Regions from separate parts of the Bacillus pacificus genome, predicted to be linked through region 1. Evidence: riboswitches for the same ligand, from Rfam matches in the RefSeq annotation. Region 1 holds a riboswitch; each other region holds the start of a gene.
What was found. Region 1 has a riboswitch for S-adenosylmethionine ahead of LMD38_RS05705 (bifunctional homocysteine S-methyltransferase/methylenetetrahydrofolate reductase). Riboswitches for the same ligand answer to the same signal wherever they lie in the genome.
Positions count from the first base shown of each region.

Region 2: linked by a shared signal. The riboswitch ahead of LMD38_RS10465 (hypothetical protein) and the one ahead of LMD38_RS05705 (bifunctional homocysteine S-methyltransferase/methylenetetrahydrofolate reductase) in region 1 are both predicted to bind S-adenosylmethionine.
Region 3: linked by a shared signal. The riboswitch ahead of LMD38_RS25100 (ABC transporter permease) and the one ahead of LMD38_RS05705 (bifunctional homocysteine S-methyltransferase/methylenetetrahydrofolate reductase) in region 1 are both predicted to bind S-adenosylmethionine.
Region 4: linked by a shared signal. The riboswitch ahead of LMD38_RS24075 (cyclase family protein) and the one ahead of LMD38_RS05705 (bifunctional homocysteine S-methyltransferase/methylenetetrahydrofolate reductase) in region 1 are both predicted to bind S-adenosylmethionine.

Region 1 is NZ_CP086328.1:1,094,470-1,100,479, forward strand. It holds gene metC (cystathionine beta-lyase) at 1-584, opposite strand, end outside; gene metI (cystathionine gamma-synthase/O-acetylhomoserine thiolyase) at 581-1,693, opposite strand; SAM riboswitch class I at 1,788-1,897, opposite strand; SAM riboswitch class I at 2,101-2,210, shown strand; gene LMD38_RS05705 (bifunctional homocysteine S-methyltransferase/methylenetetrahydrofolate reductase) at 2,281-4,113, shown strand; gene metH (methionine synthase) at 4,113-6,010, shown strand, end outside.
Region 2 is NZ_CP086328.1:2,003,535-2,009,544, forward strand. It holds gene LMD38_RS10440 (DUF4430 domain-containing protein) at 1-92, shown strand, start outside; gene LMD38_RS10445 (energy-coupling factor transporter transmembrane component T) at 115-993, shown strand; gene LMD38_RS10450 (ABC transporter ATP-binding protein) at 966-2,627, shown strand; gene LMD38_RS10455 (ECF transporter S component) at 2,600-3,301, shown strand; gene LMD38_RS10460 (hypothetical protein) at 3,470-3,661, opposite strand; SAM riboswitch class I at 3,784-3,882, shown strand; gene LMD38_RS10465 (hypothetical protein) at 3,983-4,240, shown strand; gene LMD38_RS10470 (SWIM zinc finger family protein) at 4,493-4,882, shown strand; gene LMD38_RS10475 (NAD(P)H-dependent oxidoreductase) at 4,905-5,480, shown strand; gene LMD38_RS10480 (group-specific protein) at 5,477-5,770, shown strand; gene LMD38_RS10485 (short-chain fatty acid transporter) at 5,871-6,010, opposite strand, start outside.
Region 3 is NZ_CP086328.1:4,880,423-4,886,432, reverse strand. It holds gene LMD38_RS25115 (multidrug effflux MFS transporter) at 87-1,346, shown strand; gene LMD38_RS25110 (hypothetical protein) at 1,609-2,112, shown strand; gene LMD38_RS25105 (DUF3951 domain-containing protein) at 2,129-2,344, opposite strand; SAM riboswitch class I at 2,512-2,617, shown strand; gene LMD38_RS25100 (ABC transporter permease) at 2,754-3,671, shown strand; gene LMD38_RS25095 (ABC transporter permease) at 3,687-4,691, shown strand; gene LMD38_RS25090 (ABC transporter ATP-binding protein) at 4,648-5,658, shown strand; gene LMD38_RS25085 (ABC transporter ATP-binding protein) at 5,655-6,010, shown strand, end outside.
Region 4 is NZ_CP086328.1:4,671,307-4,677,316, reverse strand. It holds gene LMD38_RS24090 (LSm family protein) at 1-602, shown strand, start outside; gene LMD38_RS24085 (hypothetical protein) at 840-2,105, shown strand; gene LMD38_RS24080 (hypothetical protein) at 2,531-2,911, shown strand; gene LMD38_RS24075 (cyclase family protein) at 2,939-3,571, opposite strand; SAM riboswitch class I at 3,658-3,770, opposite strand; gene LMD38_RS24070 (PRK06851 family protein) at 3,920-5,029, shown strand; gene LMD38_RS24065 (nucleotidyltransferase domain-containing protein) at 5,151-5,933, shown strand; gene LMD38_RS24060 (MFS transporter) at 5,947-6,010, opposite strand, start outside.

The DNA of each region.
Region 1 (6,010 bases):
GCACTATGAAGAACGACATCAGCGCCAAGGTCAAGTGGTTTCTGGAATAGTGGTGTCAAAAATGTATTATCAACAAAAGTAAGGGCGCCAATAGATTTTGCAAGTTTAGAAACAGCACGAATATCTGTCACTTTTAAAAGTGGATTGGAAGGTGTTTCTACATAAAAGAGTTTTGTATTTGGCTTAATGTTTTGTTTTATTTCTTCTAAATTGGTCATATCAACAAATGTATGTGAAACACCGTAACGGGAGAGAACTTCAGTTATCATTCGATAAGTCCCTCCGTATACGTCTTCTGAAATGAGTACGTGATCACCTTGTGAAAGGAGGAGGAATGCAGTAGAAATCGCTGCAATTCCTGATGCGAAGGCAAATCCTTTTGTTCCGCCTTCTAATAAAGCAATGATGTCTTCAAGAGCTTCACGAGTTGGATTGCCTGACCTGCTATAGTCATATTTCCCGAACGTATCTACATCAAATTGGTGAAATGTTGATGTGTTATAGATGGGAACGTTAACAGCTCCTGTTTGCGAGTCATGTTTATATTGGTTGTGCAGTAAGAGTGTATCTATAGAATAACTCATATTCTTACACCTTCTTTTACAAGTTTAATGGCTTGCTGTAAATCTTGAATTAAATCGTTACTATTTTCAATACCAACGGAAAATCGAAGAAGACGATTACATACACCGTTTGCTGTTCTAATTTCTTCAGGAATATCAGCGTGTGTTTGCGTTGCTGGATATGTCATTAAACTTTCAACACCACCGAGACTTTCGGCAAATGTAATTAAGGATAAAGATTGTAAGAATGGATTAATCCATGTTTCATCTTTCAGACGAAATGAGATCATGCCGCCTCTTCCAGGATAAAATACATCTGTCACCCCATCCTCATCATTTAAATAAGCAACAACTGCTTTTGCATTTTCTTCATGTTGTCTCATGCGAAGCGCTAACGTTTTCATACCACGAATTAATAGCCATGAGTCAAATGGACTTAAGACTGCACCAGAGGCATTATGATAATGAGCGATTTCCTCACAAAGTTCCTTTCCTTTTGCAACGACAAGTCCGCTTAGTACATCGTTATGACCACCTAAATATTTCGTTGCACTATGAAGTACGATATCGGCACCTTCTGTTAATGGCTGCTGTATATAAGGTGTGTAGAATGTGTTGTCTACAATAAGAAGTAGTCCGTGTCTTTTCGCTACAGTTGCAACAGCGGCAATATCGGTAACTTGCATTAATGGATTAGTTGGAGTTTCTATGAAAATAGCCTTCGTTTTCGTTGTGATGGCTTGCTCAATTTGTTTAATAGATTGTGTATTTACGTATCTACATCGAACGTTCCACTTTTTTTCGTGCTCAGAAAATAATCGATAAGTGCCACCGTATAAATCTTCGGAAACAATAAGTTCGTCTCCAGAGCGGAATAGGGAAAGGACAAGAAGAACGGCTGCCATCCCTGAACTACAGGCATAACCTTGTTCGCCGCATTCTAAGTCTGCGATTGCCTGTTCTAATAGGCCGCGCGTTGGATTTCCAGTTCGTGAATAATCAAATCCAGTAGATTTACCAATTCCTTCGTGACGATAAGCAGTTGAAAAATAAACAGGTGGATTAACAGTTCCTGTTGTAGTTTCACTCCGGTTTCCGATTTGCGCTAATTTTGTTTCGATAGTTGACATGTGAAAATTCCTCCTTTTTAAATTGAACCATTAGTTGAATATAAAATAAAAAAAGCCTTCTAAGAAGAAGGCTTTCGGTTTGAATAGAGTCTTCTTCTCATCTGTCAAATCTTTCACAATTTGCTGGAATTAGCACCTTATTAACAAATGTTAATGGTTGCTGAGGCGTCATAGGGCCAGTCCCTCTACCTCTCTAGATAAGAATGTTCGTATGAAATTTTATTATGGTTTTAACTTTACAACAAAAGATAATTGAATTGCAACTTTATTTTAAATAATTTTTATTTTTCCGCAAGTGTCATTGACTTTTGTATTTGTGCGTGCTAAATTTATAAAAAAATTAACAAACATTGTTAAAAGGGGAACGCATTTCCTTTTAGCTACATAAATAAAATAATAAAGACAAACTCTTATTGAGAGCGGTGGAGGGAAAGGCCCTGTGAAACCCGGCAACCTTCAAACGAAATGTTTGAAACGGTGCTAATACCTGCAAAACGAATGTTTTGCATAATAAGAGGAGGATCGATTATGTCCCCCTCTTCAAAGTGAAGAGGGGGTTTTTATATTGATAGAAATGAGGGAGATTTGTGAAATTACTAGATTTATTATCAAAAGGAATTGTAATAGGTGATGGTGCGGTTGGGACGTTATTACATTCACATGGTTTACAAAGTAGTTTTGAAGAATTGAATATATCTGATCCAGATTTAATTATATCGATTCATAAGCAATATGTAGCGGCTGGGGCAGATGTGATTCAAACAAATACGTACGGAGCAAATGAAGCGAAATTACGTATGTATGGATTAGAAAATCAAGTTACTGAAATTAATAGAGCGGCAGTAAAACTGGCGAAAGCATCTGTTACAGACAGAAATGCAATTTTAGGCACAATTGGTGGTATGAAACATATCGGGGCGGTTACGACAACTGATATGGAGCGAGAATTTATGTTACTGGAACAGGCAAGTTCATTATTAGAAGAACAGGTTGATGGACTGCTATTAGAGACTTTTTATGATGAGTTTGAATTACTTCATGCTGTCCAGGTGTTACGAAAAGAAACAAATATTCCAATTGTAGCGCAATTGGCGTTACATGAGGCGGGTACGACTCAAAATGGAAATGATGTAAATGAAATATTAAAACAGCTTTTAGATTACGGTGCAAATGTTGTTGGATTGAACTGCCAACTAGGGCCACTTCATATGACGGAAGCTTTTAAAATGATATCGATTCCGAAAAATGGTTACTTGTCAGCATATCCAAATGCAGGTCTCCCAAATTATGTGGAGGGACGCTACGTATATGAGGGAAGTCCAGCTTATTTTGAAGCGATGACACCGAAATTTATTGAGCAAGGTATTCGGTTATTGGGCGGTTGTTGTGGCACGACTCCAGAACATATTGAAAGTATGAAACGTGCTACTCTAAATGTTACGCCTGTAATAGAAAAGGATACGGTTCAAAGACCGAAAGTAGTTCATACACATGAGAAACGTTCAAAAGCTCATGTCACTTTAGCAGAGAAAGCAAAAAAACAAACGACAGTAGTAGTGGAATTAGATCCACCAAAAACGTTAGATACGCAGCGGTTTTTTGAAGGCGCAAGAGCATTGAAAAGAGCTGGAGCAGATGCTATTACTCTAGCAGATAATTCGTTAGCATCGCCCCGTATCTCGAATATGGCAATGGGAGCATTATTAACGAAGCATGATATTCCGGTATTGACGCACTTAACATGTAGAGACCATAACGTCATCGGACTACAATCTCATTTACTAGGATTATCAGCGTTAGGGATGGAAGAAGTGTTAGCTTTAACTGGAGATCCAGCACGCGTTGGTGATTTTCCAGGTGCCACTTCTGTATATGATTTGTCCTCTATCGAGCTCATTAAAATGATTAAAGAAATGAACGATGGGCGTTCCGTTTTAGGGAAATCCATTGGACCGGCAACAAGGTTTTCTGTGGGCGGTGCATTTAACCCGCATGTAAGACATTTAAAAGCAGCGGTTAAGCGAATGGAACGGAAAATAGATGCTGGAGCAGAATATTTCTTAACGCAGCCAATCTATGATATCGCGTTAATTGAAGAAGTGTATGAGGCGACAAAGCATTTAGAACAACCTATTTTTATTGGGATTATGCCATTAATAAGTAAACGGAATGCAGATTTTCTTCATTTTGAGGTGCCCGGTATTACTTTACCTGAAGCAGTAAGAGAGAGAATGGATGGACATGAAACGAAAGAGGCAGCAATTGAGGAAGGGATTCGTATTTCTCAAGAATTGATCGATGCTGCGATGAAATACTTTAACGGCATTTATCTTATTACACCATTTCTAAAATATGAAATTACAGAACATCTTGTTAAATATGTGAGAGAAAAGCAAGAAGTGAAAGAAGGTATTAATTGATGAAATGTATAGAAGAAAAATTACAAAATAACATCTTAATATTAGATGGTGCAATGGGAACGATGATCCAGCAAGAGGATTTAACTGCGGAAGATTTCGGAGGAGAGGAGTACGAAGGTTGTAATGAGTATTTAGTAGAAACAAGACCAGATGTTATTTTAAAGATTCATAAAGCTTATATTAAAGCTGGAGCGGATATTATTGAAACAAATACATTTGGGGCAACCAATATTGTACTAAGTGATTATGAGTTATCTCATTTAGACGAGGAGCTAAATGAGAAGGCAGCGCGTTTAGCGAAGCAAGCAGTCGAAGAAAGCGGGAAGGAAGTATATGTTGCGGGAGCAATGGGACCGACGACGAAAGCGATTAGTGTTACTGGTGGTGTAACGTTTGAAGAATTAATTGAAGCCTATACGCGGCAGGCAAGAGGATTGTTGAAAGGAGAAGTGGATGTATTACTCGTTGAGACGAGTCAAGATATGCGTAACGTGAAGGCTGCTTATATTGGAATTCAAGCGGCTTTTGATGAACTAAATACAATTGTACCTATCATGATTTCGGGAACGATTGAACCGATGGGAACGACTCTAGCTGGGCAAACAATTGAGGCTTTTTACTTATCGGTAGAACATATGAAGCCATTATCTGTTGGATTAAACTGTGCGACTGGTCCGGAGTTTATGAGAGACCATATTCGTTCTCTATCTGATTTATCGGAGTGTTACATTTCTTGTTATCCAAATGCAGGTCTTCCTGATGAAGATGGACATTATCATGAATCTCCATCCTCGCTTGCCGAGAAAGTGAAGCGATTTGCAGAAGAAGGATGGGTTAATATCATCGGTGGTTGTTGTGGTACAACACCAGAACATATAAAAGCAATGAAATCTGCATTAACGTCTCTTAAACCTCGTGAACAGCAAGAGAGAGCGGGACATGGGGTTAGTGGATTAGAGGCACTGCAATATGATGACTCTATGAGACCGTTATTTGTTGGTGAAAGAACAAATGTTATTGGATCACGTAAATTTAAACGATTAGTAGCAGAAGGGAAATTTGAAGAGGCTGCTGAAATCGCTAGAGCGCAAGTGAAGAAAAATGCTCATATTATTGATATTTGTATGGCAGACCCGGACCGCGATGAAATAGAAGATATGGAAAACTTCTTGGCAGAAGTTACGAAAGTGTTAAAAGTACCGATTATGATTGACTCAACAGATGAACATGTGATGGAGCGAGCTCTTACTTATATTCAAGGGAAAGCTGTTATTAATTCAATTAATTTAGAAGATGGAGAAGAGCGATTTAAAAAAGTGACACCGCTTCTTCGTAAATATGGTGCTGCAATTGTAGTTGGAACAATCGATGAAGATGGAATGGCAGTAAGTGCGGAAAGAAAACTAGAAATTGCGAAAAGAAGTTATGAGTTATTGACGAAGAAATATGGTATACGCCCATCAGATATTATTTTTGATGCACTTGTATTTCCTGTAGGGACAGGTGATGAAGAGTATATTGGCTCGGCGGCTGCGACGATAGAAGGGATTCGCCTTATTAAAGAAGCATTACCAGAGTGTTTAACGATTTTAGGTGTAAGTAACATATCATTTGGTTTACCACCAGCTGGTCGCGAAGTGTTAAATTCCGTCTTTTTATATCATGCAACGAAAGCAGGGTTAGATTACGCGATTGTAAATACGGAAAAATTAGAGCGCTATGCGTCAATTCCTGATGAAGAAAAACGCCTTGCAGATGCATTGCTTTTTGAAACGACGCAAGAGACGTTAGAAAAATTTACAAACTTCTATCGCGTGGCAAAAAAGAAAGATGTTGTTGTCCAAGAAACATTAACTCTTGATGAAAGGCTCGCAAATTACATTGTAGAAGGTACGAA
Region 2 (6,010 bases), 910 kb from region 1:
ATCGTGTGAACGGGGCATTTCCAAATCATAGTGCAGGTGTAGTAACAGTTAAACCAGGAGATACAATCGAGTGGGTGTATGTATTAAAATAAGAAAGGCATTTGGTAAAGGACTATGAAAATAAGTTTTTCTTCTTTACATCCTTTTGTGAATTTTTCCTATTATATCGGGGTGATGATACTATGTATGATGTGTCTTCATCCTCTTTTTTTAATTGGAGCAATTCTATTAATCGTTATAATCAATGTGATGCAAGGGAATAGCGACAAGATAAGAAAGATGTTACCGAGTACAATTGTATTCTTTTTTATGGTCATTTTATTTAATTCGTTATTCACGCATAGAGGCCGAACTACGTTATTTTGGTTAGGTGATAGCCGCATTAAGCTTGAGGCAATTATGTTTGGAGTAGTAATGGGGTTATTACTAGTTGCGATTATGTTTACGTTTGCTTCGTATAATGATATTATTACAAGTCATAAATTTTTATATTTATTTTCTAGAATTTCACCGAAAGTAGCATTGTTAACGATGATTACGGTGAGGTTTGTTCCTTTGTTTATGAGGCGATTACAGAAAATAACACTCTTCCAAAAGACGAAAGGTGTACAGGTAGATGCAGGTTCCATTGTGGAACGTGTGAAAAATGGTATGCAACTATTGCAAGTATTATTAATTTGTTCATTAGAAGATGCATTACAAACGGCAGATTCTATGCAAGCTCGTGGATTTGGTGTAACGAAACGTACGACTTATATTCGGTATAGAATGGAAAGATGCGATTGGTATACGCTCAGTTATTTAAGCATTCTATTTATAGCTGCTATTATATGTAGTAATTATGGCGGAGGAAAATTGATTATTTATCCGAAAGTCGAATCGATTTTATTTCAGCAGTTCGATGGGATGATGTTTGTCGTATTTACGATGTTTATTAGTTTACCAATTATAATGGAAGGACGGGAATGGATATGGTGGCGCATGCAGAAATAAACAATTTATCATTTGTATATGCTGATGAAAACGAAAAAGCGTTACAGCATATTTCTCTTTCTGTTCAAAAAGGAGAGTTTATTGTACTTGCTGGAGGATCAGGATCCGGGAAGACGACTTTATTAAAACATTTAAAAAAAGAATTACTTCCAATTGGTAAGCGTACTGGGGATACATATTATGATGGTACTTTATTAGAAAATGTACCGGACTTGTTATCTGCCCAAGAAATTGGCATGGTATTTCAAAATCCAGAAAATCAGCTCGTAATGGATACGGTCATTCAAGAATTAGCATTTTCTTTAGAAAATATCGGATTACCATCACATATTATTCAAAAAAGAATAGCCGAGCTTATTAGCTTCTTAGGATTCCAAGATTTATTGCACCAATCTGTTCATACGTTATCTGGCGGGCAGAAGCAACTTGTCAATTTAGCTGCCGTATTAGTTATGCAGCCGAAGTTACTATTATTAGATGAACCAACTGCGCAGTTAGATCCAATTGCTGCGAAAGAGTTTTTAGGGTTGTTAAAGCGTATTAATGAAGAACTTGGCATTACGATCGTTTTAAGTGAACATCGTTTAGATGAGGTAATACCACTTGCTACGCGCGTTATTTGTATGAGTAACGGCCAAATCGTGTATGACGGTAGTCCGAAAACAGTTGTAGCAAATATGTGGGAAGTAGAAGGATTTCGTCCATTTATTCCACAAATCCCAAGATTGTTTTTAGAGTGGAATGCGAAAGATATACCATTTACAGTGCGAGAAGCACAAATGAAAATGAATGATTTTTCAGCGATATCATATGTAAATGAGCCAATAGTACAAAGGGAAAAGCAAGAAGTCATTTTAAGTGCAGAGCATATTTCGTTTCAATATGAAAAGAATAGTCCGCTCATTTTACGAGATTTAACAGTATCGATTGAAAAAGGAAAATGGGTAGCTCTCGTTGGAAAAAATGGCACAGGGAAGTCTACACTGCTAACGATTTTAGCGGGATTACAAAAAGCGAGAAGAGGGAAAGTAAAGTGGAATGGGAAAGTGATACATAAAATTGATTCGAAAGAACGATTTAAAAGTATCGGGTATGTATCGCAGCATCCATATTATCATTTTACATTTGATACAGTGTGGGACGAGGTGTATGAACGAGCGCGTGAATTATACGGAGAACAAGGAAAAGAAATAGCAGAACAGCAGCTTAAAAAGTTTTGGCTATATGCACTTAAAGAACGCCATCCGCATGATTGTAGCGGGGGAGAGCAACAATTACTTGCATTATGTACGACGTTATTGTCAAAGCCGACTTTATTATTACTGGATGAACCGACAAAAGGACTAGATCCGTGGAAGAAAGAAAGGGTAGGAGAGTTATTTAGGAAACTGCAAAAAGAAGGGACAACAATTGTAATGGCAACGCATGATATTGAGTTTGCAGCGAAATACGTGGATCAATGTATGATGTTATTTGATGGAGCAGTCATTATGAATGATGCACCGAAAGAATTTTTTAGTGGCAACTTCTTTTATACAACCTCTATCAATCGATTTATTCGAAAAGAATTGCCATATGCATTAACGTGGGAGGATGTGTACGAAGCGTGTCCAAACGATATGTTGCATTCATAATATGTATTTTTGCAGTGATGATAGGTACATTACTTTTTACTACACTTATCATGGACGGTTATTACATGTTAAGTAGTTTGTTTTTATTAGTTGTTATTATGTTACCTTTCTATATCCGTTTTGAAAAGAAGGCGTTTGTTTCACGTGAAATTGTTCTCGTTGCTGTGTTAGCAGCAATTGCAGCAGTGAGTCGTGTACCATTTTCTCTTTTACCAAGTGTACAGCCGACTTCTTTTGTCATTATTGTTTCTGCAATTGTGTTTGGAAGTGAAACTGGTTTTATGATTGGTGCAACAGCGGCTATCGTATCTAACATTTTTTTAGGACAAGGTCCGTGGACGCCGTGGCAAATGTTTTCATGGGGTATGATTGGCTTTATAGCTGGATTATTGCGGAATACGTTTTTAATGAAAAAGCTATGGGGAAGACTTCTATACGGATTGTTTGTTGGATTTTTATTTGGCTGGATTATGAATTTCTGGGGGCTTCTCGGTTTTATACGAGAGGCGACATGGGAAACAGTCATTTCGTATTATATCGCAAGTTTTTATTTCGATTTGAGCCATGCGATTTCAAATGTTGTGTTCTTACTACTATTTAGTACGTCTTGGATTACGATTCTTACAAGATTTAAAAAGAAATATGGCATATTGGATAAGCATAACATGGTATAGAAAAGCATACTCATATAAGGTAGGGTCGCGACTTACATATTCGTTTGCCTCTTTCATGCTTCTTACATATTGTAAGGAGCATTTTTCTGTATATTTTTTAATTATAACGGCAATAATTATGAAGTATGCCATTTGAAAAAACTTCCCACCTTATGATGGGAAGTTTTTTCACTCTTGTTCTAAAATGTGAACGGTGTAATCGCAGCGTTGAATAGCTTGTTCGATCGCATAAAGAGATTGCTCAATACGAGCGCGATTAAAATCTTTTTCAACAGTCTGTAGTGCTTCTTCTAAACAATGTTTTGCTTCTTGTAACGATTGAAAAGAATCTTGTACATATCCACGAGCATTTTGATGCATTTCATAATCCTCCTTGCATACTCATATATGTATAGTATGAACAGTAAAGAAGAAAATATAATTCGTTATATTTGTTTGACAATTAAAATGAAATTACGTATAGTAAGAATTAAGTGAATATTTTCTTATCCAGAGAGGTGGAGGGACTGGCCCGATGAAACCCAGCAACCGCGATGCAGGTGCTAATTCCAGCAGAACAAATTTGTTCTGGGAGATAAGATGAAGATATATACGTAACTTCTTCTTATCGGAGAGGTTTTTTTATTGCAAAAAAACCGATTACGAAAATTTATATTAAGAAGAAAGGGGTTGCGCATTGCTGTGACACTCGAAAAATACGTAAAACTGCGTAGTACAGTTTATGAATATATGATAGAGCAAGATAAGCCAATATCATTGTTAGATATTCAAGAACATATCGTTTCGCATCATGAAGGAAAATTCACGAAAAAGATGTTACATCAATTTTATTTATCAAGATTATTAGATGAACTGAAACTGGATGGGAAAATTACATTAGCTGATGAATATCTCTATGCTGAAAAAGGGGTATTTTATAAGGCGAGAAAAGGGAGCTAAGCTCTCTTTTTTTGAAGTATGTAGAGTAAAAGACTGCTTAAGCAGCCTGATACAGGGAATGGTGTTGAGTGTGTAGTGTCAAAAATTGAATGTGCCTGAAAGAGGCAATTCATATCGGCTGCAAATGAAAAGAGACACCTTCGCCGAATAGGTGTCAGTCGTTTTGTCATATAGACTTGCTATTTGACAGTTATTAGAATAACATGCAGTGGCTCTAGAAGTCAAAAGGGAATTAAAGGAAGAGGTGTTGTTATGTACGCTTATTTAATAAAAGAACTATATAGGTATATCCCGAAACACATTATTGATAGAGGGTATGAATATTATGAAGATGGACATGTAGAAGATGTAGAAATACATAATAATAAAGTATTTGCATTTGTGACTGGTAATGCAGGGAATTATGAAGTAGTGATTGAACTCGATGATTTTTCAGAAAGTAGTTGTGAGTGTCCATATGAAAATTATTGTAAACATATGGCGGCGGTTGTTTATGATATTCAAAGTGCTGGCGAGAGTACGGTTAAATCGGAATTGCAAGGTTTAGAAAAAGAAGAGTTACTTATAGTATTAAACCGGTTGTTACAAAGTTCAAAAAACGTGCAAATTGTAGAGAAGATGTTAAAGAAGGGGAAACTTTAACTTATGAGGGAGTTGTTTTGTAGTGAATGTACTAATTGTATACGCTCATCCTAGTCCTTCAAGCTTTAACGCGGCGATTTTAGAGCATGTGCAAAAAGGATTGCAAGAAACTAATCATTCGGTTACAGTACTTGATTTATATAAAGAACAATTTGATCCCGTCCTTGTCTTTAATGAAGAGAAGAAAAGACGTGATTTAGTAAATGAAGAGGAAACAGCCCGGTATAGAACATTAGTAGAAGAAGCAGATATGCTTCTATTCATCTATCCGATATGGTGGTGGGGGATGCCAGCTATTTTAAAAGGATTTATTGATCGCATTTTCGTAGCTGGATTTGCTTATAAATATGAAGGGGCCCTGCCGAAAGGCTTATTGAAAGGTAAGAAGGCTTGGGTAATTAATACGTTAGACTCACCGTTATGGTACGTCGCATTACTATATCGATCAGCGGATTGGATTATAATGAAGAGAGGTGTTTTACGTTTTTGCGGCATTCGCGATATAAAACGGTCAGTATTTCAATCTGTGAAAACGAGTAAACGAGAGAAGCGGGAAAAGTGGTTATTACAAATAGAAGAAAAGGCTCGTACACTATGAATGAAATGGAACGTATTATAAAGTGTTGCGGGGATGACAACGAACTTTTGCGAACGTATATTACATGTTTACTTCAACTGAAGGAATGTAGTGAAACATTTGGGCAAATTCAAATAGAGTTAAGAAATGACTACTTGATAAGAGGAATTTGTGAAAGAGAAGTTGATGAGGTAGTAATGGGAAGTAAAGAATATGAAACATATTTTCTTCCAAAAGCGTTACAGTGGAATTTTTTGAGGGAACATCCACACCTGATCGGAAAAATTTGCGAAGACTTTTTTGCATTTTAGTCATTACATCTTACGGAGATAGAGTGGGAAACGATTATAAATTGCGTGGGAAATAAGAGATTTATTATATAAAAAAGCTAGTATAAAACTAGCTTTTCGTTTAAATAAATAAGAAACATAGACTTATGATAAATCCTGCATATAGTAAGTTCACGACGCAAAATCCCATAATATCACGAGCGCCTAAACCAGCTATTGCCAATGCCGGTAATGCCCAGAAAGGTTGAATTAAATTCGTCC
Region 3 (6,010 bases), 1.5 Mb from region 1:
AATTAAACAGGAAAATGCGCTATACTTGACGTATGTTTATGTTGTAACTATAATTGTTACGATTTAGTATGTATAGGAAAGGGTGAATGAAAAAAGTGAATGAAGTTAATCAGGAAATATATAAGCCTGTAAAGATGAACAGGTTATGGATGATTCTTGTATTAGGAACACTTACGGCGATTGGGCCATTATCTATTGATATGTATTTGCCTTCGTTACCGAAATTAACGGATGACTTGCAAACAGGTGCATCCCTAGCCCAGCTTACATTAACAGCTTGTTTGCTTGGGCTTTCAGTAGGACAATTATTTGTTGGCTCAATTAGTGATATTTACGGAAGACGCAAACCTCTTATTATTGCTCTCATTATTTATGTTGCTTCTTCTTTACTTTGTGCTGTTGCGCCATCTATTTGGACGTTAGTGTTATTACGCTTCCTACAAGGAGCTTCGGGATCAGCCGGGATTGTTATATCACGTGCAATGGTACGTGACATGTATTCAGGTTCTGAAATGACGAAGTTCTTCTCACTACTTATGTTAGTAAACGGAGCAGCGCCTATTTTGGCACCGATTATTGGGGGACAATTATTACAATTTACAACGTGGCGCGGTGTTTTCATCGTTCTTGGAGCAATAAGTGTATTCATGTTAATATCAGCTACTTTCGTATTGCGTGAAACATTACCTCCTGAAGAAAGAGAAACAGGTGGTTTGTCAGGGACGTTAGCGACGTACGGAAAACTATTAAAGGATCGTTTGTTTATGGGATATGCATTGTCACAAGGATTAGTAACAGCGGCAATGTTTGCATACATTTCGGGCTCACCATTTGTGTTGCAGAACATATACGGAGCATCACCACAGCAATTTAGTTTATTCTTTGCAATCAATGGTATTGGTATTATTATTGCTAGTCAGGTAACAGGTCGTTTAGCGGGGAAAGTGAATGAGAAGACATTATTTGTCTCTGGTATCATTATTGCAGCTGTTGGTGGTTTATCTTTACTACTGACAATCTTACTAGGAATAGGGTTAATTGGCGTTTTATGCTCGTTATTTCTTGTCGTATCAAGTGTTGGGGTTGTCTCAACAACTGGGTTCTCGTTAGCGATGAGAAATCAGAAGCAAGCTGCAGGAACAGCATCAGCTTTATTAGGCTTATTACAGTTCATTTCAGGAGCACTTGTTGCACCGTTAGTAGGTATTGGGGGAAGTAACACCGCATTACCGATGGGTGTTGTAATAGCTCTTTGTGAAGTTGGTGCTGTGTTATGTTATTTGTTTATGGCCAGAAGAAGTGAGAAGCAGTTTGAACTGCAACAAAGACAAAATTTAGAGGCTTAACAAAAAAGAACTGATTCAAAGGTAATATTTGAATCAGTTCTTTTTTTCATTTCTTTGAAATACCTCATATAGTTTTGTAAGGTGATGTAGTAAAGCAGTGCAAAAGTTATTTGTATAAAGTGACGATACTGTGACAAACATGTTGGTATATATGTTACGATGTCGTCTTAAGTGTAAAAAGTAGGATGTTCTCGGTATAATAACAAGTGGAGATAAAAGAAACTATAATGAGTAATAGCTGTAGATAAAAGGAGAAGAAGAGATGAAGAAGGTTTTGGGTATTGCTGTAATGGGAAGTATGCTCCTTCTAGCAGGGTGTAATGGAAATAAAGATACGAAAGAACCGAAAGAAAAGGTAGAACAATCTACTGAGCAAACAGAAGAGATGAAAGAATACCGTGCAGTACATGAAAAATATGATTTGAAAATGAATAAAGAGATTAATAAAGCACTACAGTTATTTGAAGTAGCAAAAGAAAAGGGCGGTAAGGAAATAACGACTGCTACATATAAAGAAGATGTGCAAAAGGTAACAACGAGCATGTTAGAAGATATTGATCATATACGAAAAGAAATTCGTGTTCCGAAGTCGAAAGAGCAAGAACATGAGGTATATGTCGGTTTCTTGAATGAATCGGAACAAGCAATGAAAAAATTACAGAAGTTAGCTAAAGAAGAAGATTCATCGTTGATTCGTGATATAGAAATTAATTTTGCAACAGCATCGACATACTATAAACGTTTTCAAGCAGAAACGAAAAAATAACCTTGCCTATGCAAGGTTATTTTTTCTTCTTGCCATCTCCATCTTCATCCTCGGATACTAATATCTTCTGTTCTTCGTGAAATTCGGAAATAGTTTGCCCGGTAATATTATCGAAAGGGGTATAAAAAGAAGTGATACTTTTCTTTTTGATGAAGAGTTTGTAGAAGCCGATGATGACAAGTATAACGATTGTTAAGGGTAATCCTATAGTAGCTAGAAGTAAGGGGTCCATCTTATAACTCCTTTCATATCTTTTTTTATTATAAGCGAAATACGATATAGATAAATAAAAGTATTAAAAACTGATTTTTCTAAATATATCCAATTTGATTGACTTTTCATTTTTTCAGAATTATAATTCGAAATATACAATTTGAACCAAATAATAATATAGCAATTTACTTATCCAGAGAGGTAGAGGGACTGGCCCTATGACACCTCAGCAGCGGGTTCTGTAATAGGAACACCGTGCTAATTCCAGCAAGCAAGTCTTGAAAGATAAGTGATGGGCCTTTGTTTATTAAGCCTTGATCTTATTTTTTAAGATCAAGGCTTTTTGTATTCTAAAAAGAGAAAAGGGAGTAATGGAAAAAGTACGTTCATAAAACTAAGTAAATATATGTGTTTAGGGGGTTATTAGAGTGTATGTAATTAAAAAATTATCAGTTATGGTGTTCACGCTATGGGTTATTACGACGGTGACATTTCTAATTATGCATATTATTCCGGGGGATCCATTTTCATCAGATGCAAAAATCTTTCCTGAAGAAGTGATCCAAAACATGAGAGCGAAGTATCACCTTGATGAACCGTTATGGAATCAATATGTTGCTTATTTAGACGGCGTAGTTCATTTTGATTTTGGTGAATCTGTTCAATCAACCGGGCAAGGTGTATCAGAAATTATAACAACTGGTTTTGGTCCATCAGCAATTATTGGTTTACAAGCACTTATTATTTCATTGCTAGTCGGAATTGCTGCAGGTACATTTGCTGCTCTCTATCATGGGAAGGTAATTGATTACGGTGTAAGTTTACTTGCCATCCTCGGTATTTCTATTCCGAGTTTTATTTTAGCACCACTATTTATACAAGTATTCGCTATTCAATTCGAGCTCTTACCAGTAGCCTCTTGGGGTACATTTGAACATACGGTATTGCCATCCTTTGCATTAGCGTTAGGACCAATCGCAGTGATTACAAGATTTGTTCGCTCTAATATGATCGAAGTACTGCAGAGTGATTATATTAAGTTAGCGAGAGCGAAAGGTATACCGATTAAGAAGATTATTATAAGACATGCTCTTCGAAATGCAATTGTTCCGGTACTTACATTTGTTGGACCATTAATGGCGGGACTTTTAACAGGTACTTTCGTTATTGAAAAGATTTTTTCAATTCCTGGTCTCGGAAAATATTTTGTAGATAGTATTTTTAATCGAGATTATCCAGTGATTATGGGAACAACCATTTTTTATAGTGCACTTTTAATTGTATGTATTTTTATTACAGATATTATTCATCGTATTGTTGATCCACGTATTCGTTCTATTACGTAAGGAGGAGATGTTTAGATGGGGGCTTATGAAATTAATGACCAGTTATTAACAAATGAAGAGAAAACAGAATTAACAATAAATAAAGATCAGCAAAAGATTAGCCGAAAGAAAGAAGTGTTTCGTAAGTTTGTATCGAATCCAATCGCAGTTTTAGGATCAGTGACGTTATTACTCATTATTGTTTTCTCACTTGTTGGTGAAAGTTTAACGCCATTTACTGCGAGTGAACAAGTAAAAGAGGCAACAAACTTACCACCTAGTAGTGAGCATTGGTTCGGAACAGATGATTTGGGAAGAGATATATGGGCACGTACTTGGGCTGGCGGGAAAATTTCATTAACAGTTGGATTAGTGGCAGCTGCTCTTGATATAGGACTTGGTGTGCTAATCGGAGGATTTAGTGGATATGTGAGAGGGCGCAATCGCCTTGGGACATTAATTGATGAGTGGATTATACGAGGAATCGAAGTGTTATACGGTATCCCATATTTATTAATTGTTATTTTACTATTAATTGTTATGAAACCAGGTCTTTTTACCATTATCATCGCCCTTGCATTAACAGGATGGATTGGTATGGCACGTCTCGTTAGGGCGCAAGTTTTATCTTTAAAACAAAGAGAGTTTGTTATTGCAGCGGAGCGATTAGGTACATCACATATGAAAATTATATATGGGCATTTAATTCCGAACTTAACAGGCATTATTATCGTAAATTTATCATTTACAATTCCAGCAGCTATTTTCTCAGAATCATTTTTAAGCTTTATCGGACTAGGAGTGCAATCACCGGCAGCAAGCTGGGGGACGATGACGAATGATGCACTTGGGACATTACTAAGCGGGGAATGGTGGCAGCTATTCTTCCCAGCAATCATGATTGCCCTCATTATGTTCGCATTTAATGCGATTGGTGATGGTTTACAAGATGCAATTGATCCAAAAATCGTAAAACAGAATCGAAAGGAGAAAAAACATGGGACAGCTCTTATCTTTAGAAAACGTAACGTTAGCCGTTGAAAAAGAGAATAGTAAACAAGCAATTGTGAAGCATGTTTCCTTTTCTATTAGCGAAGGTGAAATAGTTGCGCTTGTAGGAGAAAGTGGCTCAGGGAAAAGTGTTACAGCACAATCTATTATCGGCTTAAATCAAGAATCAATTCATATTGATGATGGAAATATATCTTTTGAATCAGAGGAATTAACGAATCTACAAGAATCAGAATGGAATCAAATTCGTGGGAAAGATATTGCTTTTATCTTTCAAGATCCACTTTCATCTTTAAATCCGACGATGAAGGTGGGAAGGCAAATTACAGAGGTGATTTTGCAACACGAAAAGAAATCGAAAAAAGAAGCAAAAGAAATTGCGATTAACTTATTAAATGATTTAGGGATACATGAAGCAGAGAAACGCTTTGAACAGTACCCACATCAATTAAGCGGAGGCATGAGGCAACGTATTTGTTTAGCAATCGCATTTGCTTGCCACCCAAAACTCGTTATTGCGGATGAACCTACGACAGCATTAGATGTAACAATTCAAAAGCAAATTATGGAGTTATTAAAGGAAAGAAAGGAAAAGCAAAATACGAGTATTTTACTAATTACGCACGATTTAGCACTTGTACGTGAAGTAGCGGATCGAGTAGTTGTGATGTATGGGGGACGTGTTGTTGAAAAAGGAACGATAGAGGAAGTGATAGGTTCCCCTAAACATCCATACACAAAAAGCTTATTACAAGCAATTCCCAATATGGACGATTCCGAAAAAGTATTACGTGCAATAGAAGGAACGACACCTTCCATTGAGACGTTAAATAGCTTTGGTTGTCCTTTTGTAAATCGTTGTCCAGTAGCGATAAAAGAATGTATTCATCGTTTCCCAGAGAGAACAACATATTCCAAGGAGCATAGTTCACATTGCTGGCAACATGTTCTGGAGCATAATAAGGCGAAATCAAAAGAGAAGGTGAATGCCTCATGACGACAGATTTAATTACTGTAAAGCAAGTAACGAAAACATATGGAAGTAAAAATAAAGAAATCGCAGCGTTAAAAGATATATCACTTTCTATCCCGAAAGGAACAACGCTTGGCATTATTGGCGAAAGTGGTTCAGGAAAAACAACACTTGGAAAGCTCATAGCTGGGATTGAGAGCCCAACGTCTGGTGAAATTGATTATAACGGTCAAGTCGTTCACAAACTGAAGGCAGCTCATAAACGTGATTTCTTACAGAAAGTACAGTTTATTTTTCAAGATTCCACAGCAGCATTAAATCCGCGCTGGAAAGTACGCGATAGCGTAACGGAAGGCTATATTTCATTTGGTTTAGG
Region 4 (6,010 bases), 1.7 Mb from region 1:
AAGGTGTATTAATAGACGTAGGAAATGATATCGTTGTTCTTTACAATGGACAAGACTACGTATATATATCTTTATATCATGTACAACATTATAAAATTTTACGACCACATGATGAAGAAGTAGCAAAACCAGATGTTGATTCTGTCATTAAGAGAGAATCTCCTTCAATTTCTTTGAGGAAAGTATTAAGTACCTCTAAAGGGATTTTTACAGAAATTTATGTAGCTGGAAATGCTCCAATACATGGATATGTTACAAGTGTAATGAACGATTATATCGTTTTTTATAGCCCGGTTTATAAAACAGTGTATATATCTTTAAAGCATTTGAAATGGTTAATTCCGTATAAAGAAAATCAAGTGCCTTATGCCCTCAATAAAAATGAACTCCCCGTGAATCCATTAAATATTACGTTAGCTCGAACTTTTGAAGAACAGCTTATTAAAATGGCTGGCAAAATCATGGTGTTCGATTTAGGTGAGGAATCTAATAAAATCGGAAAGATGGCAAAAATTGATGAAGGTCATATTGAAATATTAAAGGCGCGTGATGCGAAAATGTATGTAAATATTCAACATGTAAAATCTGTCCATTGTCCGTAAGTTAATTGAAAGGGCTGGCTTTTTCTTTTATATGTAGAAGAAAAGGTCGAGCCTATTTGTTTAGATCGATTTGAATATGAGGGAAAAAATGAATTGAATATAAATATGTTAGTATGACTGTTGAAGAGGAAATTTTGTGCGAAATTATAAAGAATATGTACGAGCTATCTTTTGATGTATTCAATTTATTTTTTTGAGGGAGAACTGCTTAACTAATATATTAAAGGGGTTTTGTTGGTGGAGCAGTTTCCAAATTCGTTATCGATTACATTACTTGGCAGTGCTGGTGGAGCAGCAAAAGCAGTTTTAGCGATTTTAAATCAAGCGATAGTAAATGAAAAAGACCCGATTTATGAAGTGATAAAGAATGTTACATTTTATTTGGTTGATATAAAACAAAAAGATAGGACGTATTATGACGAGTTGTTTCCAAATTTGAAAGATCAATTGTTTTTATCCGAAATAGACCTCCAAGATGTAGTGACATTTAAAAAGCATTTAAAAGAAAGTAGTACGAGCGTTGTTATTGATGTTTCGGGGGCAGATACGATCAGAGTATTAAGCTGTTGTAATGAACTTGGAATTTGTTATATTAATTCAGCTTTGGAAAACGAGGCAGTAGATCAGGACGATAGTTTAATCGGCTTTCAGCTTACGGAAAGATATACGAGATTTGAGAAGGAAAAAGATAAATTTACAAATACAAAAGCAATTATAGGCTCAGGTATGAATCCAGGTGTCGTTCAATGGATGGTTGTTGAACTTATGAAGGAACGCCCGAATGAAAAGCCAAGAGCATGCTATATAGTAGAACATGATACGTCATTTTTGAATGATACAGCACTTATAAAGCCTCATACACTGTATGCTTCATGGGCAGTAGAGCGATTTCTAGATGAAGCGATATGGAGTTATCCGATGTATATGAGTCATCATCGTCCTCTTTACTTTTATGAAGATGTATATGCTTCAGAGTATAAAGTAAAGTTGGGAGAGAAAGAGTTTTATGGTTGTTTGATGCCGCATGAGGAAGTTTTAATTTTAGGGAAAAACTTTAACATGGAAGTAGGGTTTCTTTATCGAATTAACGAGTATACAACAAATATAATTAGACAGAATTTAGATAAGGTAGAAGATCTATGGAATTGGAATCGTAAAGTATTTAATCCAGCTGAAGAAGAGATTGCGGGCGAGGATCTAGTCGGTGTATTACTCGTTTATGAAAATAGCGAGACCTATATGTATAACGTGATGAATAGCAGTCAAGTTTTTCATAAATATAAAACGAATGCGACATACTTCCAAGTAGGATGTGGCATTTATGCTGGCTTGTGTAGTTTACTGTTCGATAACTTTAAACAAGGTGCCTATTATGTAGAGGAATTATTACTAAATACAGAAAGTAAGTACGGAGAATATTTGAATTTATATATGAATGATTTTGTAGTTGGTGGAAATGACTTTACGGATGGATTGCTACATGATCGAGTAAGGTGGATATAAATTGTGATGAAAAGGAAGGGGAAATCTCCTTCCTTTTCGCGTTATAAACGTACATATTGTCCTGAAAGTAATTTCCTTATCATTTAATGAGATAATATGTAGAGTTTTTGTATTGATCATGAGGAGTAGCAAGGAAGTATTGCGATTCAAAGTAGCGGAGAGCTAGGAATGAAAGTGGAGATTTTTTTACCGATAGCATAATGCGCTAGAAGAAAATATTTTTCAGAAAAGTGTTCTTGTTGCGTAAATATAAACATTTTATAAAATGTTTCGAGAAGGGTTTTTTTTATAAAATACTTCGTTTATAATGGAGGAAAATATCGACATGAGATTTGTTATTCATGTAACGGTTCGGTAGTGTTAGAAAAAGAAGGGGTGCACGCGCATCCTTTTTTCTATGCAGATATTATGAAAGAGGTGGTATGATGGAATTAACATTAAATTCGACTGTATGCTTGCACACGATTCAATTTCGAAAAGAGCAAAAGAATTATATTGTAAAAGATACAATTACAGGAGAAAAATATGAAATGCCGCCACTTTGGATTGATGCATTGGCAATGATGCGTGACGGTTTTTTATTAGGGGAAATTGAGGAGAAATTAAAAGAAGAGTATCCGGAAGAAGAAATAAATATGTTAGCATTTACGAGGCAACTGTTAGAGCTAGAGCTTGTCGGAATGGTCGATGGGGAAGAAATAGCTTGTACAAAGAAGAAAGAGAAAGATTATTTAGCTTGGTTACGTCCTCGCGTTGAGCAATTCTTTCTTAGTTTAAATAAAAGAAATAGAAGCAAAGGTCAATGATGATCTTTGCTTTTTTGTATAGTTTGTTTAAAAAATTACAGCGAATGCTCTTGCGAAAGCACCGTCGCTATTTTTAATTTTTAAAGGTGCTGCTGAGAAAAAGAAACGTTTCGCATTAATGGCATCTAAGTTTGTTAAGTTTTCGATTAAATAAATATTATTCCCAAGTAGTATGTGATGAATCGGTGATGTTTCTGTCGTTACCTCGTCAGGAGAAATGAAATCTAAACCGACAGATTTTACTTTTAATTGAACTAATTCTTCAGCTAATTCTTCGGAAAGATAAAAGGCTTCTTGTTCATACGCTTCTGTATTCCATTTATTAGATAGGTTGGAATGGAAAATGACAATATCACCTTCTTTTATGTCAGCATTGTGTAATACTTCTTTAGGTAGTTTTCGTTCTTGTACATGAGTTACATCAATAAGAACAGCTTCACCTACAAATTGATCTAGGGGCAATTGATCAATAGTCGTTGCGCCTGAAATGAAATGAGCAGGAGCATCACAATGTGTACCAACATGAACGACAGAATGAAAATCTGTAACTTGATATCCTGTCTCTTCAACACTTGTAATGGCTTCTAAATTGATTTTTGGTGTTCCAGGAAATTGAGACATATTGTTTTCAAATGTTTGGGATAGGTCAATTACTTTCACTTTAAATACCTCCAAGTATATATTTTGAAATATAAAAAACTCACCTTTCATAATCAAGAAAGATGAGTTTTGCACACAATAGTTACGTTTTATCTTTCAAAATGCAATGCATTTTGCAGGAATTAGCACCTATTCAGTTTGTATAAACTGAGGTTGCTGGGCTTCAAAGGGCCGGTCCCTCTGCCTCTCTTGATAAAGGTATATTCAATTTAAAGTTCGGAATTTTCGTGATAATAAAATTGTAATTCATTTCCTTTTTCTGTGCAACACAAAATAGGTATTCACCCAAATAAAGTTGCTCGCATATTGTAGCTTATGTAAATAGAATGCTGCGAAGGAGTGAGTGCAGTGACAGGGAAGGTATTGAATTATTATGCTGGTGGAAATACAGCTAGAGGATTTCATAATTTATATGAAGAGAATTTAAAAGGACTAAACAGATTATTTATTTTAAAGGGTGGACCTGGAACGGGAAAATCTTCTTTAATTAAGGTAATAGGTCGTGAATGGGTTGAAAAGGGATATGATATTGAATTTTTACACTGTTCTTCTGATAATAAATCGGTTGATGGTGTCATTATCCCGAAGTTAAAAGTAGGAATTGTTGATGGAACATCACCGCATGTTATTGAGCCAAAAATGCCAGGAGTTGTCGAGGAGTATATTAATTTAGGAATTGCTTGGGATTCAGATAAGTTAAGAAAGCAGAAAGTGGAAATTGAACGATTTGTTTCAGAAGCAAGCAAAGCTTTTCAAGCTGCTTACGCTCGTTTTAACGAGGCATTAGTTATACATGATGAGTGGGAGAAAATATATATTAGTAATATTGATTTTAATAAAGCGAACGAACTAACCGAGCAGCTCATTCAGAAATTATTTACAGATAAAGTTGGGAAACAATCGCTTGTGAAACATCGGTTTTTAGGAGCAGCTACACCGAAAGGAGCAGTTGATTTTGTTCCTAACTTAACAGAAGGATTACCACATCGTTATTTTATAAAAGGACGCCCAGGTTCTGGGAAATCAACAATGCTCAAAAAATTAGCTAAGGTAGCAGAAGAAAAAGGATTTGAAGTTGAAGTATATCATTGTGGGTTTGATCCAAATAGTCTTGATATGGTTATCGTAAGAGAATTAGGGTTTGCGATTTTCGATAGCACCGCACCACATGAATATTTTCCGAGCCGTGAAGGTGATGAAATTATAGATATGTATGCCCTTATTGTAACACCAGGGACGGATGAGAAGTATGCGGAGGAAATTCGTGACGTCTCTATTCAATATAAAGCAAAAATGAATGAGGCGATGTCTTTTTTAGCGAAAGCGAAATCAGTTCGTGATAAATTAGAACGAATTTATATTGCTGCTATGGATTTTTCAAAAGTAGATGCATACAAAGAGGAGATTCAAAAAGAGTTTGAACGAATTGCGGTTAGTGTAACTGAAAAGAACAAGTAAAAAATAACGAATTTTGACAGGCTGTCGGAAATTTTCTGACAGCTATTTTAGTATGTAGTAAACTTAGTAATATATTTGTCGAATTTCCAAGGAAATAATCAAAAAATAGAGAGGGTATGAAATGAGAGAGAAAATTAAGTTGGAGTTAGAACGAATTGAGAAAGAAAATGATGTGAAAATTTTATTCGCTGTGGAGTCAGGGAGTCGTGCATGGGGATTTCCATCAAAAGATAGTGATTATGATGTTAGATTCGTTTATATGCACCCGGTAGAATGGTATTTATCCATTCATGATAAACGAGATGTAATTGAGTATCCGATTAGTGATGATTTAGATATAAGCGGATGGGATATAAAAAAAGCGTTACAACTATTTGCAAAGTCAAACCCAGCTTTACTCGAATGGATTCGATCACCCATTTTTTATTCGAAAAACTCTAATTTTCCAGAAAAGCTTCAGCAAATGAGTGAAAAGAATTTTGATCCAAAAGCAACGATATACCATTACCTACATATGGCTTCAAAAAATTATCGTGAATTTTTGCAAGGTGAGAATGTAAAATTGAAAAAGTACTTTTATGTATTGCGTCCTATTTTGGCTTGTAAGTGGCTAGAGGAGAAAATAACTTTGCCTCCTGTAGAATTCGATCGATTAATTACAGAATTATCAATAGAGCGTAGCGTATTAGATGAAATTGAACGGTTGTTAATAAAGAAAAAGGCAGGTACTGAATTAGATGTTGGATTGAAAATTGAGGTGTTGAATCAATTTTTAGAAGAACAAATTCATTACTATCAGCAATACGTAAAAGGAATTGAAAAGGGATTAGGGATCGATATTGAGAGTTTAAATACATTGTTTCGAGATATGTTGTTTGCGGTATACGAAAAAGAGCACAAGTAAGTTTGTGCTCTTTTTATTTTGTAGGAATAAAGAAAACAGATATAGCTGCAAGAAGACCTGCAAATGAGAATAAGTAA